DNA from 2 places in the Variovorax sp. GW821-FHT09D04 genome. Region 2 is predicted to be linked to the other one. Evidence: riboswitches for the same ligand, from Rfam matches in the RefSeq annotation. Region 2 holds a riboswitch; the other holds the start of a gene.
The links. Region 2 has a riboswitch for thiamine pyrophosphate ahead of thiC (phosphomethylpyrimidine synthase ThiC). Riboswitches for the same ligand answer to the same signal wherever they lie in the genome.
Positions count from the first base shown of each region.

Region 1: another riboswitch for thiamine pyrophosphate. It lies ahead of AC07O4_RS04290 (purine-cytosine permease family protein); the one in region 2 lies ahead of thiC (phosphomethylpyrimidine synthase ThiC).

Region 1 covers NZ_JBWKPA010000001.1:938,929-944,433, forward strand. Annotated here, with positions in the region: gene thiD (bifunctional hydroxymethylpyrimidine kinase/phosphomethylpyrimidine kinase) at 1-213, shown strand, start outside; gene AC07O4_RS04290 (purine-cytosine permease family protein) at 158-1,498, opposite strand; TPP riboswitch at 1,575-1,679, opposite strand; gene AC07O4_RS04295 (MarR family winged helix-turn-helix transcriptional regulator) at 1,790-2,245, opposite strand; gene AC07O4_RS04300 (enoyl-CoA hydratase) at 2,382-3,158, shown strand; gene AC07O4_RS04305 (adenylate/guanylate cyclase domain-containing protein) at 4,655-5,215, shown strand; gene AC07O4_RS04310 (PDR/VanB family oxidoreductase) at 5,189-5,505, opposite strand, start outside.
Region 2 covers NZ_JBWKPA010000007.1:344,426-349,930, forward strand. Annotated here, with positions in the region: gene AC07O4_RS22490 (thioredoxin family protein) at 1-97, opposite strand, end outside; gene AC07O4_RS22495 (HAD family hydrolase) at 182-874, opposite strand; gene thiC (phosphomethylpyrimidine synthase ThiC) at 957-2,840, opposite strand; TPP riboswitch at 2,933-3,038, opposite strand; gene AC07O4_RS22505 (YchJ family protein) at 3,066-3,497, opposite strand; gene AC07O4_RS22510 (hypothetical protein) at 3,665-4,075, shown strand; gene AC07O4_RS22515 (hypothetical protein) at 4,099-4,422, opposite strand; gene AC07O4_RS22520 (SCO4402 family protein) at 4,612-4,986, opposite strand; gene AC07O4_RS22525 (hypothetical protein) at 5,097-5,505, shown strand, end outside.

The sequences.
Region 1 (5,505 bases), on a different contig from region 2:
AACCTGCACGGCACCGGCTGCACGCTCTCGTCGGCCATCGCCGCGCACCTGGCATTGGGTTTGGCGCTGCCCGAGGCGGTCGAGCGCGCACGCGCGTACATCCTCGGCGCGATGAGCGCCGGTGCGGATGTGTTGGTCGGCGCGGGCCACGGTCCGCTCAACCACGGCTTTGCGCCAGTGCCGACCCACCGCGTGCCGCTGTCGGCCGGCTGAGCCAGGCCAGCACGAAGGTCGCCGCCAGCGTCGGCAGCGCCGAGCCGAACTGCGGCGCCCACTTGGCCAGCACGTGGTAGGCCGCGATGCCCGCGAGCCAGATCAGCGCCGCGCCCCAGTCGATGGTGCGCGTGCCGCTTGCCGACACGGCGTGGCCGCTGCCCAGCCGCCCCAGGATCACGCCATACAGCGGCACGAACACCGAGCTCAGCAGCAGCAGGAAGGGTTCGAGCGTGTGCATCGGCAGCACCAGCGCGAGGCCGATGCACAGCACCGCCAGCAGCAGGCCCCAGCGCTTCACGCTCCAGCGCGGCAGCAGGCTGTGCGTGGACACCGAGCCCGAGTACACGTCGCCATAGGCGTTGTCGAGTTCGTCGATGAGGATCAGGCCCAGCGCCACCAGCCCGCCCTGCGCCAGCAGCAGCGCCATGACCAGGCTGGTGCCCGGCTCGGCCACGCTCACCACCATCACGCCCAGCGCGTAGCACCAGATGTTGGCCAGTGCGTAGCCGATCCAGGTGCCGCTGAACGCGCTGCCCAGACCACCGGCGGCACTGCGCTTGCCGTGGCGCGCGTAGTCGGCCACCAGCGGCAGCCATGACACCGGCATCGCAATGACCAGGTCGAGCGCGCTGAACATGCCCATGCTGCCGTTGCCCGGCCGTGCCCAGAAGGCGTCGAGGCCCTTGGCGTGAAGCTGCGTGGCGAACTGCCAGCTGAGCCACAGCAGCGACAGCACCACCAGCGGCAGGCCGAAGCGGCTCACGAAGCGGCGCACCAGCTTCACCATCGAACCGGCCAGCAGCGCCAGCAGCACCGCGCCCCACAGCAGCGTGGTCAGCACGCCGCCCCAGGCCGTGCCCAGCGCGGGGCCGAAGGCCTGCTGCCCGATGGCCTGCGTGCCTTCTCGCATGATCACGAGCTCGAAGGTGGTCCAGCCCACCAGCTGCACGATGTTGAGCAGCACCGGCAGCCGCGCGAAGGCGCTGCCGTAGGTGGCGTGCATCAGTCCGGCGCTGGCCAGCCCGGTTTCGCAGCCCAGCCGCGCCGTCCAGGCCAGCAGCCCGGCGCCGAGCAGCGAGCCCAGCACGATCGCCAGCGCCGCGTCGCGCGTGCCCACGGCCGGCACCAGGTAGGCGCCGATCTGCATCACCAGCAGCCCGACGCCGAGGCTGAACCACAGCGAGGCGTGGTCGTGCCAGCCGAAGACGCGCCGGGCGGCGGGCAGGGGCGTGAGCGCTTCGTTGCCGGACGAAGCGGAACTGTCGTTGTCGTTGTGTGCCATCCGTTTGCTCCAGTGCAAAAGGTTTGGCAGGTGGGCGAGGCTCCAGTGGCGTGGCCGTCGCGCGAGACAACGCGACAGGCCACCGGACCAGCTTCCCTGCGCGAGGATTACCTCAGTCAGGTTCAAAGGGACTTTCTCAGCCACACCGGTCGAAACCGGCGCAGCACCCCTAGCGAAATGTCATTTTAGGCGCGTGTGTCGCAGACGCACCGAAAAGTTCCTGCGCACGGAAGAATCCGGCCACGGCGGGCCTTGCACCCGCCGCACCGATGGCGTGCCGGGGCCGAGGGCCTATTCCTCGTGCTTTCCCGCGCCCTCGGCGGAAAAATTCTCGACCACCGATTCGAGCCACCGGCCGACGATTGCCATCTCTTCGTCGCTGAAACCCTGGGTCAGCCGTGCGTTCAACGCGCCGAGCCCGGCCTTTGCACGCTGTCCGGCAAGCCGTCCTTCCTCGGTCTGGTACAGGCGGAATGCGCGCCCGTCGTTCGGGTCTTGCGCGCGGGTCACGTAGCCGGCCTTTTCGAGCCGGGCGGCAAGGCCGGACATGGCCGGGGCACCGATGTTCAGTGCCTGCGCGACTTCTCCCGTCAGGGCGCCATCGTTGGCCGACAGGAAAAACATCGTACCGGCCTGGGCTGCCGACAGCGCGGGCAGGGCGTCGCCGCGGGTTTCTTTCCAGCGCTGCACCGCCCGCTGGGCGACGTTCAGAAGAAACACCAGCCTGTATTTTTTTTGAGCTTTCATCGGATTCCTGTGGCCTGGGCGAAGGCGCTGCAGGTTACATCTTATCCGTATTTATTTCGCAAGCGAAGCATATACTTCGCATACGAATTAAATGCCATCCCTCTCGCACGGTGCGAGAGGGCAACCAGGAGAATCTATGACCGAATACGTGACCGTCGAATCCACCCAGGGTGTCCTGACCCTCACGCTGGCCAGGCCGGAGAAGATGAACGCTCTGACCAATGCGATGTATGGCCGCCTGGCCGATGCCATCGCAGGCGCCGAGAGCGACCCGTCCGTGCGGGCCATCGTGATTCGAGGCGAAGGCGGCATGTTCACCTCGGGCAACGACCTGGGCGAATTCGCTGCCGTGGCTGCCGGCAAGGCCGACAACGAAGAACGCCATGTCGCTCGCTTCCTGCGTGCACTGGTGAGTTCGACACGCCCGCTGATCGCGGCGGTCAACGGGCGCGCAGTCGGCGTGGGGACCACCTTGCTGTTGCATTGCGACTTCGTGGTGCTTGCTGAAGATGCGCTGCTGTCCACGCCGTTCGTCAATCTGGCGCTGGTCCCCGAGGCGGCGTCGAGCCTGCTGCTGCCTGCCCGCATCGGCCATGTTCGCGCCTACGAGATGTTCGCGCTGGGCATGCCGGTGTCCGCTGCGCAGGCCCTGGCCTGGGGCATCGCGAACCGGGTCGTGCCCGTGTCGGACCTGCACGGCGAGGCGCAAAAGGTTGCCGAGCTGCTCGCCAGCCGTGCCGCGGGCTCGTTGAAGCTGACGAAGGGCCTGATGAAGCAAGGCGCCGCCGTTGCAGCCCAGATGGACCTCGAAGGCGCACAGTTCGTGGAGCGCCTTCAGAGTCCCGAAGCGCGCGAAGCCTTCACGGCGTTCGCCGAGAAGCGGGCCCCTGATTTCTCAAAGACTGCGGCGTAGCGGCAAGCGGGCCGGTCATCGTCCAGATGTCGGCCGACCCGTGATGCGCCGGTCCGCGGGCCCACGGCCCGGGTGAGAATCTCCGCCACGAGGGCGCCTTCGAATGCCCTGGAGGCTCCCCGCACATGACAGACGACCGCAAGCACCCGGAACCACCGGCCTCATCGCCCGCACCCCACGCGCGGCTGAGGCGCTTCCGCGTCGACGTCGGCACCATCATCTGCGCGGTCGCGCTGCTGCAGTCGCTGCTGCTGGTGGCCTTCGGCTACTGGGGCGCGGAGAAGCTGGTGTCGAAAGTGGGCGAGTCGGCGCACAAGGTCAATCATGACCGGGTTGAAGACAACATCCTCGCCTTCCTGGCCAAGACCGAGGGCCTGGTGCGCGCCATCGCCCACACGCCCGACCTGCATCCGGCGGGCCACGACGGCGAGCAGACCGCCGAGCTGCTCTGGGCCGCGCTGGAACAGACACCCGAAATCGACAGCATCGGCGTGGGCAGCGACGACGGCCATTTCTTGATGGCCATGCGCCACCCCGTGTCGGTGGTGCGGCAGGTGCTGCGCGAGAAAGACTTCACCACCGAGACCTGGGAGTACAAGTCGCCGCCCGACAGCGACGACGACGAAGACCCGCGGCGGCGCTACGAGACCACGCGCATCGAGGCCTTTCGCAGCGAAGACGACCCGGTGCACCAGGACTGGTTCACGCAGGCCGAGAAAGCGCAGCGCGCCGTGTGGACCGCGCCCTTCGTGCTGCCCTCAATGAAGGAGCTCGGCGTGAGCCACGCGCGGCCGAGCCGGCGGCAGGACGAGGAGGGCGTCACGCAGACGATCGTGGCGGTCGCCAGCGTGTCGCTCGGGCATCTCTCCAACCTCGTGCGCCTGTTCGGTGGCACGGGCCACGGCCACAGCGCGCTGTTGAGCGCCGACCACCACGTGATCGCGCGCAGCGACCATCCGCATTCCGTGCGCGTGCTCGAAGACCCGGACGAGGGCGTGCTCGGTGCGCTGCACACCCACATGCTGGCCAACGGCAGCCGCGGCTGGACCGAGGACATGGCCTTTGCCCTCGTGCACGAGGGCACCCACTACCAGGTGCAGACCTCGCGCATTCCGGCCACCGACTGGCATCTGGTCAGCTGGGAGCCCGAAGAGGCGCTGCTGGGTGCGCTGCATCGCAACGTGCTGTGGTCGCTGCTGCTGGTGCTGGCGTTCCTGGCGATCGCGCTCTTCATTTCGCTGCGCCTGTCGAAGCTGGTGACCGCGCCCATCGAAAGTCTCTCGCGCACGGCGCGGCGCATCGGGCGGCTGGAGCTCGACGACCTGCCGCGCGAGTCGAGCCGCGTGCTCGAGATCCAGCACCTGAACCAGGCGCTGGACGAATCCGCGCGCAGCCTGCAGGCCTTTCGCAAGTTCGTGCCGGTGGACGTGATCCGCCAGCTCATCGCCGAAGGGCATGCCCTCGAACCCAACGGGTCGCCGCGTCGCATCACCGCGATGTTCACCGACGTGGAAGGATTCACGGCCATCGCGGAATCGATGCCGGCCGATGTGCTGATGCGGCAGCTCACCGACTACTTCAACCTCGCCACCCGCGTGTTCGCGCGCCACGGCGGCGTGATCGACAAGTTCATGGGCGACGGCATCATGGTGCTGTGGGGCGCGCCCACCGACCTGCCCGACGCGGAGTACCGCGCCTGCGCGGCCTCGCTCGAACTGCACGCCGAGATGACCGAGCTCAACCGCCGCTGGCAGGCCGAGGGCCTGCAGCCCTTTCGCACGCGCATCGGCATGCACACCGGCGTCGTGATTGCCGGGGTGCTCGGCTCGAGCGACCGGCTGTCCTACACGGCGCTGGGCGACGTGATCAACGCGGCCAGCCGCATCGAGGGCACCAACAAGCAGCTGGGCACGCGCACACTGATGTCCGAGGCGACCTTCGAAGGCCTGGGCGGGCGCCTCGCCACGCGGCGCATCGAGGAGCAGATCGAACTGCGGGGGCGGCAGACGCGGATGGTGCTCTACGAGCTGCTAGAGGTCGAGCACCAACCTCGGTGAGCGGGCCCGCGAGCAGCAGGGCAGGAAGCAGTCGTTGGCCGCCTGCTCGGCGGGTGTCAGGTAGAGGTCGTGGTGCGCGACCTCGCCTGCGAGCACACGCGTGAGACAGGTGCCGCAGACGCCCTGCGCGCACGAGACCGGGATCTCGATGCCCTCGGCGGCGAGCGCGTCCAGCACCGTCATCGTCGCGGGGATGCGGACGACGCGGCGGGAGCGGTGCAGTTCGACCTCGAAGCTGCCTTGTCCATCGGCCGGCGGTGCGGCGCCGGAGAACGATTCGAAGTGCACCT
Region 2 (5,505 bases):
TGCCGCACCAGTTGGTGCCGAACTCCACCACGGCCGGGCCCTGAAGCGCGTCGATCTCGCTGCGGTCGGGTTGCTCGGTCTGGTACTCGGAGGTCATGGGCAGGGTCCTTGCGAATTCGTGGGAAGGAGCGCGTGAAGGCGACGGGCGCCACACGCTGACGGGCGTCATTGCACCAGAAACTCAGGCCGCCTGCAGGCCGTAGCCGGCCAGCAATGCGGGCAGCTCGGTCATGTCGCTGAACACGGCCACGGCGCCCGCGGCGCGCAGCGCGCCCGGGCCGCTGTGACCCGACTCGCCCGTGCTGTAGCCGAACACCGTGGCACCGGCAGCCACGCCGGCCATCGCGCCGGTGACCGTGTCTTCGACCACCGCGCAGCGCTTCGGATCGACACCGAGCGCTTCCGCCGCGGCCAGGTACACGTCGGGATGCGGCTTGGAGCGCGGCATCTCGTGGCCGCTGAAGATGCGGCCCTCGAAGCAGTCGAGCAGGCCGACCTTGGCCAGCTGCAGCTCGACCTTGTGGCGGTCGGCGCCCGAGGCACAGGCGATGCGGCCCTTGAGGCGCGCATGGATCTCGCGAATAGCGGCGGGCGCATGGGGAATGGCGACGAGGTCGCGGTCCAGCGCCTCGTTGCGGCGGGCGCGGAAGCCGCGCAGCCAGTCGTCGGTGATCTTGAAGCCCGTCTTGGCCTCGATGAGCGCCGTCTCGTCCTTCACGGCCTTGCCGGTGAAGATGTTCATCGATTCCTCGGCCGTGAGCTGCCAGCCGAGCTCGCCGAGCATGTCGGCGAGCACGCGGTTGGTGATGGGTTCGGAATCGACGAGCACGCCGTCGCAATCGAAGAGAACGGCGGAAAAGGGGAAAGGGGTCATTGCGAGGCTGGAGTTCAGGGGTCTGGCCCCATGGTAGCAACGCCCCCTTTCCGCACGGGCAGACTCAGGCTATCGGGTCATCTCAAACGACTGGGCGGATCGGAATGTAGATCTCGCCGCCGCCGGCCATGAATTCTTTCGACTTCTCTTCCATGCCCTCGGCCATGGCAGCCGCCTCGGCCACGCCCTTCTTGGCCGCGTACTCGCGCACTTCCTGCGTGATCTTCATCGAGCAGAACTTGGGGCCGCACATCGAGCAGAAGTGCGCCACCTTGCTCGAGTCCTTCGGCAGCGTCTCGTCGTGGAATTCGCGCGCCGTGTCGGGGTCCAGGCCCAGGTTGAACTGGTCTTGCCAGCGGAACTCGAAGCGCGCCTTGCTCAGCGCGTCGTCGCGCGAGCGCGCACCCGGGTGGCCCTTGGCCACGTCGGCCGCGTGCGCGGCGATCTTGTAGGCAATGATCCCCTGCTTCACGTCGTCGCGGTCGGGCAGGCCCAGGTGCTCTTTGGGCGTCACGTAGCAGAGCATGGCCGTGCCGGCCCAGCCGATCATCGCGGCGCCGATGGCGCTGGAGATGTGGTCGTAGCCCGGCGCGATGTCGATGGTCAGCGGGCCGAGCGTGTAGAACGGCGCTTCGTGGCAGTGCTTGATCTGCTCGTCCATGTTGGCCTGGATCATGTGCATCGGCACGTGGCCCGGGCCTTCGATCATGGTCTGCACGTCGTGCTTCCAGGCGATCTGCGTGAGCTCACCCAGCGTGCGCAGTTCGGCGAACTGGGCCTCGTCGTTCGCGTCGGCACCCGAGCCGGGGCGCAGGCCGTCGCCGAGCGAGAAGCTCACGTCGTAGGCCTTCATGATGTCGCAGATGTCCTCGAAGTGCGTGTAGAGGAAGCTCTCCTTGTGGTGCGCGATGCACCACTTGGCCATGATCGAGCCGCCACGCGACACGATGCCCGTCATGCGGTCCGCCGTGAGGTGGATGAACGGCAGGCGCAGTCCCGCGTGGATGGTGAAGTAGTCGACGCCCTGCTCCGCCTGCTCGATGAGCGTGTCGCGGTAGATTTCCCAGGTGAGGTCTTCGGCCACGCCGCCCACCTTTTCGAGCGCCTGGTAGATCGGCACCGTGCCGATGGGCACCGGCGAGTTGCGCACGATCCAGTCGCGCGTGGTGTGGATGTTCTTGCCGGTCGACAGGTCCATGACGTTGTCGGCGCCCCAGCGGATGGCCCACACCAGCTTTTCGACCTCTTCCTCGATGCTCGAGGTGACGGCCGAGTTGCCGATGTTGGCGTTGATCTTCACCTTGAAATTGCGCCCGATGGCCATCGGCTCGACCTCGGGGTGGTTGATGTTCGCGGGAATGATCGCGCGGCCCCGGGCCACTTCGTCGCGCACGAACTCGGGCGTGATGATGCGCGGAATGCTCGCGCCCATCGGGTTGCCCGCCACGCGCTTGGCGCGCTCCTCGTTGGCCAGGTACTCGGCCATCCACTCGCGCTTGCCGTTCTCGCGCAGCGCCACGTACTCCATCTCGGGCGTGACGATGCCGCGGCGCGCGTAGTGCATCTGCGTGACGTTGGCGCCCGACTTCGCGCGGCGCGGCGTGCGCTGCAGCGCCGAGGCACCGGCGCGCAGCTCGGCCAGGCGCTGCGCGTCGCGGTCTTCGTTCTTGGCGCCGTCGTCCAGCGCGTGGTGCGTGCGGCCTTCGTAGCTTTCGGTGTCGCCACGCTCGATGACCCAGGCGCTGCGCACGTCGGGCAGGCCGCGGCGCACGTCGATCTCGACCTTCGGGTCGGTGTAGGGGCCCGAGGTGTCGTACAGGGAGACGGTTTCGCCGTTGGTCAGCGCCACGTCGCGCACGGGCACGAACAGGTCGGGCCGGCTGCCCGGAATGACGCACTTGTGCGAGGCGGGAAAGGGTTCGCGCGTCAGCGACAGCAGCGAGGTGAATTTATCGGGGGCATTCATCGGAGGCACTCCTTGTTGAGGGAAAGGGTGCTCCGCAATCGCTCAGTGGACCTCGGGAGGCCCGCCACCAGAAAAGGGAGTGACGGACCGAAGTCAGGGAGTGCAGCTCTTCTTACGCCGGTATGACCCGGATCAAGTTCGCGGGTCGGCAGCTTTGCCATCTCAGCACGCCACATGCGTGCACCCCGGAGCGGGGCCGATTGTGCGGGCCGAAGCCCGCCGCCGTCAACCCGGGGGCTGGTGCAGGTCGCCGTCGACGTAGAACCAGCGCTCGTCCTCGCGCACGAAGCGGCTGCGCTCGTGCAGGCGGAACGCCACGCCCGTCGCGCCGCGCTGGCGGGCGACGAACTCGACCTCGGCGTGGTCGGCATCGAGCACCGAGCGCGAGCGGATGTCCAGCCCCAGCCATTTGACGCCCGGCTCGAACTCCACCGACGCCGGTCGCTTCGATGCGTGCCAGGTGGCGAGCAGGTAGTCGGCGCGGGCCAGTACGAAGGCCGAGTAGCGCGAACGCATCAGCGATTCGGCGTCGGGCGCCGGCGTGTTCTCGAAATCGTCGAGGTAGCGCCCACAGCACAGGGCGTAGCCGATGGGCTTGTCGCGACGGTCGGTGCGGCCGCAGGGGCAGGGGCCGGGAGTGGGGTCGGTGGCGCTCATGAAGGGCTCTATTGGAACACTTGGCGCGGCGGGGGCTGAAGGGGGCTTCCGGGCATGCCCGCTTTGCGAGGATCTGCCGGGGCCAAAGGCGCCGGGGCCTCTTGCGCCAATGGCTTGTGCCGCTAAAGTCGTCCGGCGTTTCGTTCTTTCAAGCTGAACACCAAAGCATGCTTTTGCGATTCCTCAAGCTGTTCTTCATGCTCGCTGCGACCCTCTCCTTGGGCGTCTTCGCCTTTCTGCACGGATTCAATGCATGGCGCGCCGGACAAATCGTTGTCACGCGAAGGGGACGCGAACCCTTTGTCGCAGCCGCCGATGGTGCATTTCCCATCACGTTCAATATGGAAGTTTGGGGGTTGATGATCCTCGGGGGCGCTGTTGTGCTTTGCGGCATTGCAGGCATCGTCAGGTTCCTCATCAACACGCCGGACCAGCGACGCGCGATGCTGACCCGTATGGATGGCGTCTCGCGTCGCGAGCGCAGTGACATGGACATTCCGTGGTCGGTTGGGCTTGCCATCGTCGGGGCGGTTGTGGCGTTCTTTCTCTACTTGGGATTCAGAGTCCGCGCGCAATAGGTTTGTCTGCCTGCAACCGGCCACTAGCGGACTTCGGTGTCGTGCAGGCTCAGCTGAATTCCGCCCTCGATTTCTAGCAAGGCTACTTCACGAATTGAAGCAACGGCACGTCGGCACGCGTCGACGTCGTTGGTTGCGTCCAAGCCCCCAAGGCGCAGGGAGCGCATGATGTCCAGACGCGCTACTTCCTCGAAGCGCACGTCGGAATCTGGCCTGAGAGTCTCGGAACCGATGTCCGGTTTCTTGGGCACGTACATGTAGAACGCCACGCCGGAATGAAGATGCCAGTGAGCCAGAAAGTGCCCGGCGTCGGACAACTTCGCGAGTACATCTTTCCAGTGATTCATGCGTCGATTGTCTGGCGAGGAAGGTCCGTTATGGAGGTGGCCGAATGTCGCCTTCGGGCCCTAAGTTGACCTCGCTCGGATGGCGGCGTTCAGGCCAAGAGCGGGCAGGCTTGGTCCAAAAAAGCTAGCTGACCGCACCGCTGTTGTTAAGCGCCACCTCAGCGGCGGCAATCTGAAAGGCGTGCTGGGTTAGTGGCCCGCCAATACGGCCATCGTAGCTTTGGCGGCAACAACCACGAAGCGCCATTCCGGAACCTCGATGTACTCGGCGTCTGAGAGATTCGTTCCGTAGCGATTGAGCACAACATCGATGGCGCGTACCAGCGCAGTGACAGATTCGGCCTCTGAGGCGTCCTTCAGAATCCAACCGATTGTCGAGAGAGCATCCTGGGCGAGGGAGCTGTCGTCGAACAGGAAATGCACCGCAAGTCCGAATTCGTCGTGCTCCACGCCGTCCTCAGGTTGCCCGTCGACCCAAACCCGGCGTTGGTATGCGGGATCGGCAAGCCCCTCCACAACCACTTCGAGTTCCCTCCGCATCTCGGGATATTTCACCTGAACCATCCTGCGTCCTCGTATGTCTGCTTCTGGCCGACTGTAGCCGCGCGGGATGCGAGCGCAAAGAACCGACGAGGATGGGAGCGCGCCGGACATGAAGGTGAACGGTGTTGCGGATGTCCGTCGAACCCGCCGCACAGAACACCGCTCTTGGTAAAAAGCCTGAGGGCACGGTGTCAATGCTGCATCTATCCTGCGTCGCAGGTCGCGCCCATGCGACCGGTACGTTGAACACCATCCTCATCCCCATGACCCCGTTTCCCACTTCGAGAGCCATCGCCAACTTCAGCTCATTGCGCGTTGCCCTGTGCTTCCTGCTCGCGATGTTCATCCTCTCGGGATGTGCCGTCCATCCCAAGATCGCAGCCGACAAGGTGCGCGGAAAGAGCACCGTCACCATCATCGAAACACCACCGCTCAAGAACCTGGCATTGATCGGTGTGATGGCGCCCTACTTCGACTTCCATTTTTCGAGTCGATCGGACATGTTCTTTTCCAATGTCGACTACACCCTGCGCGGCGACT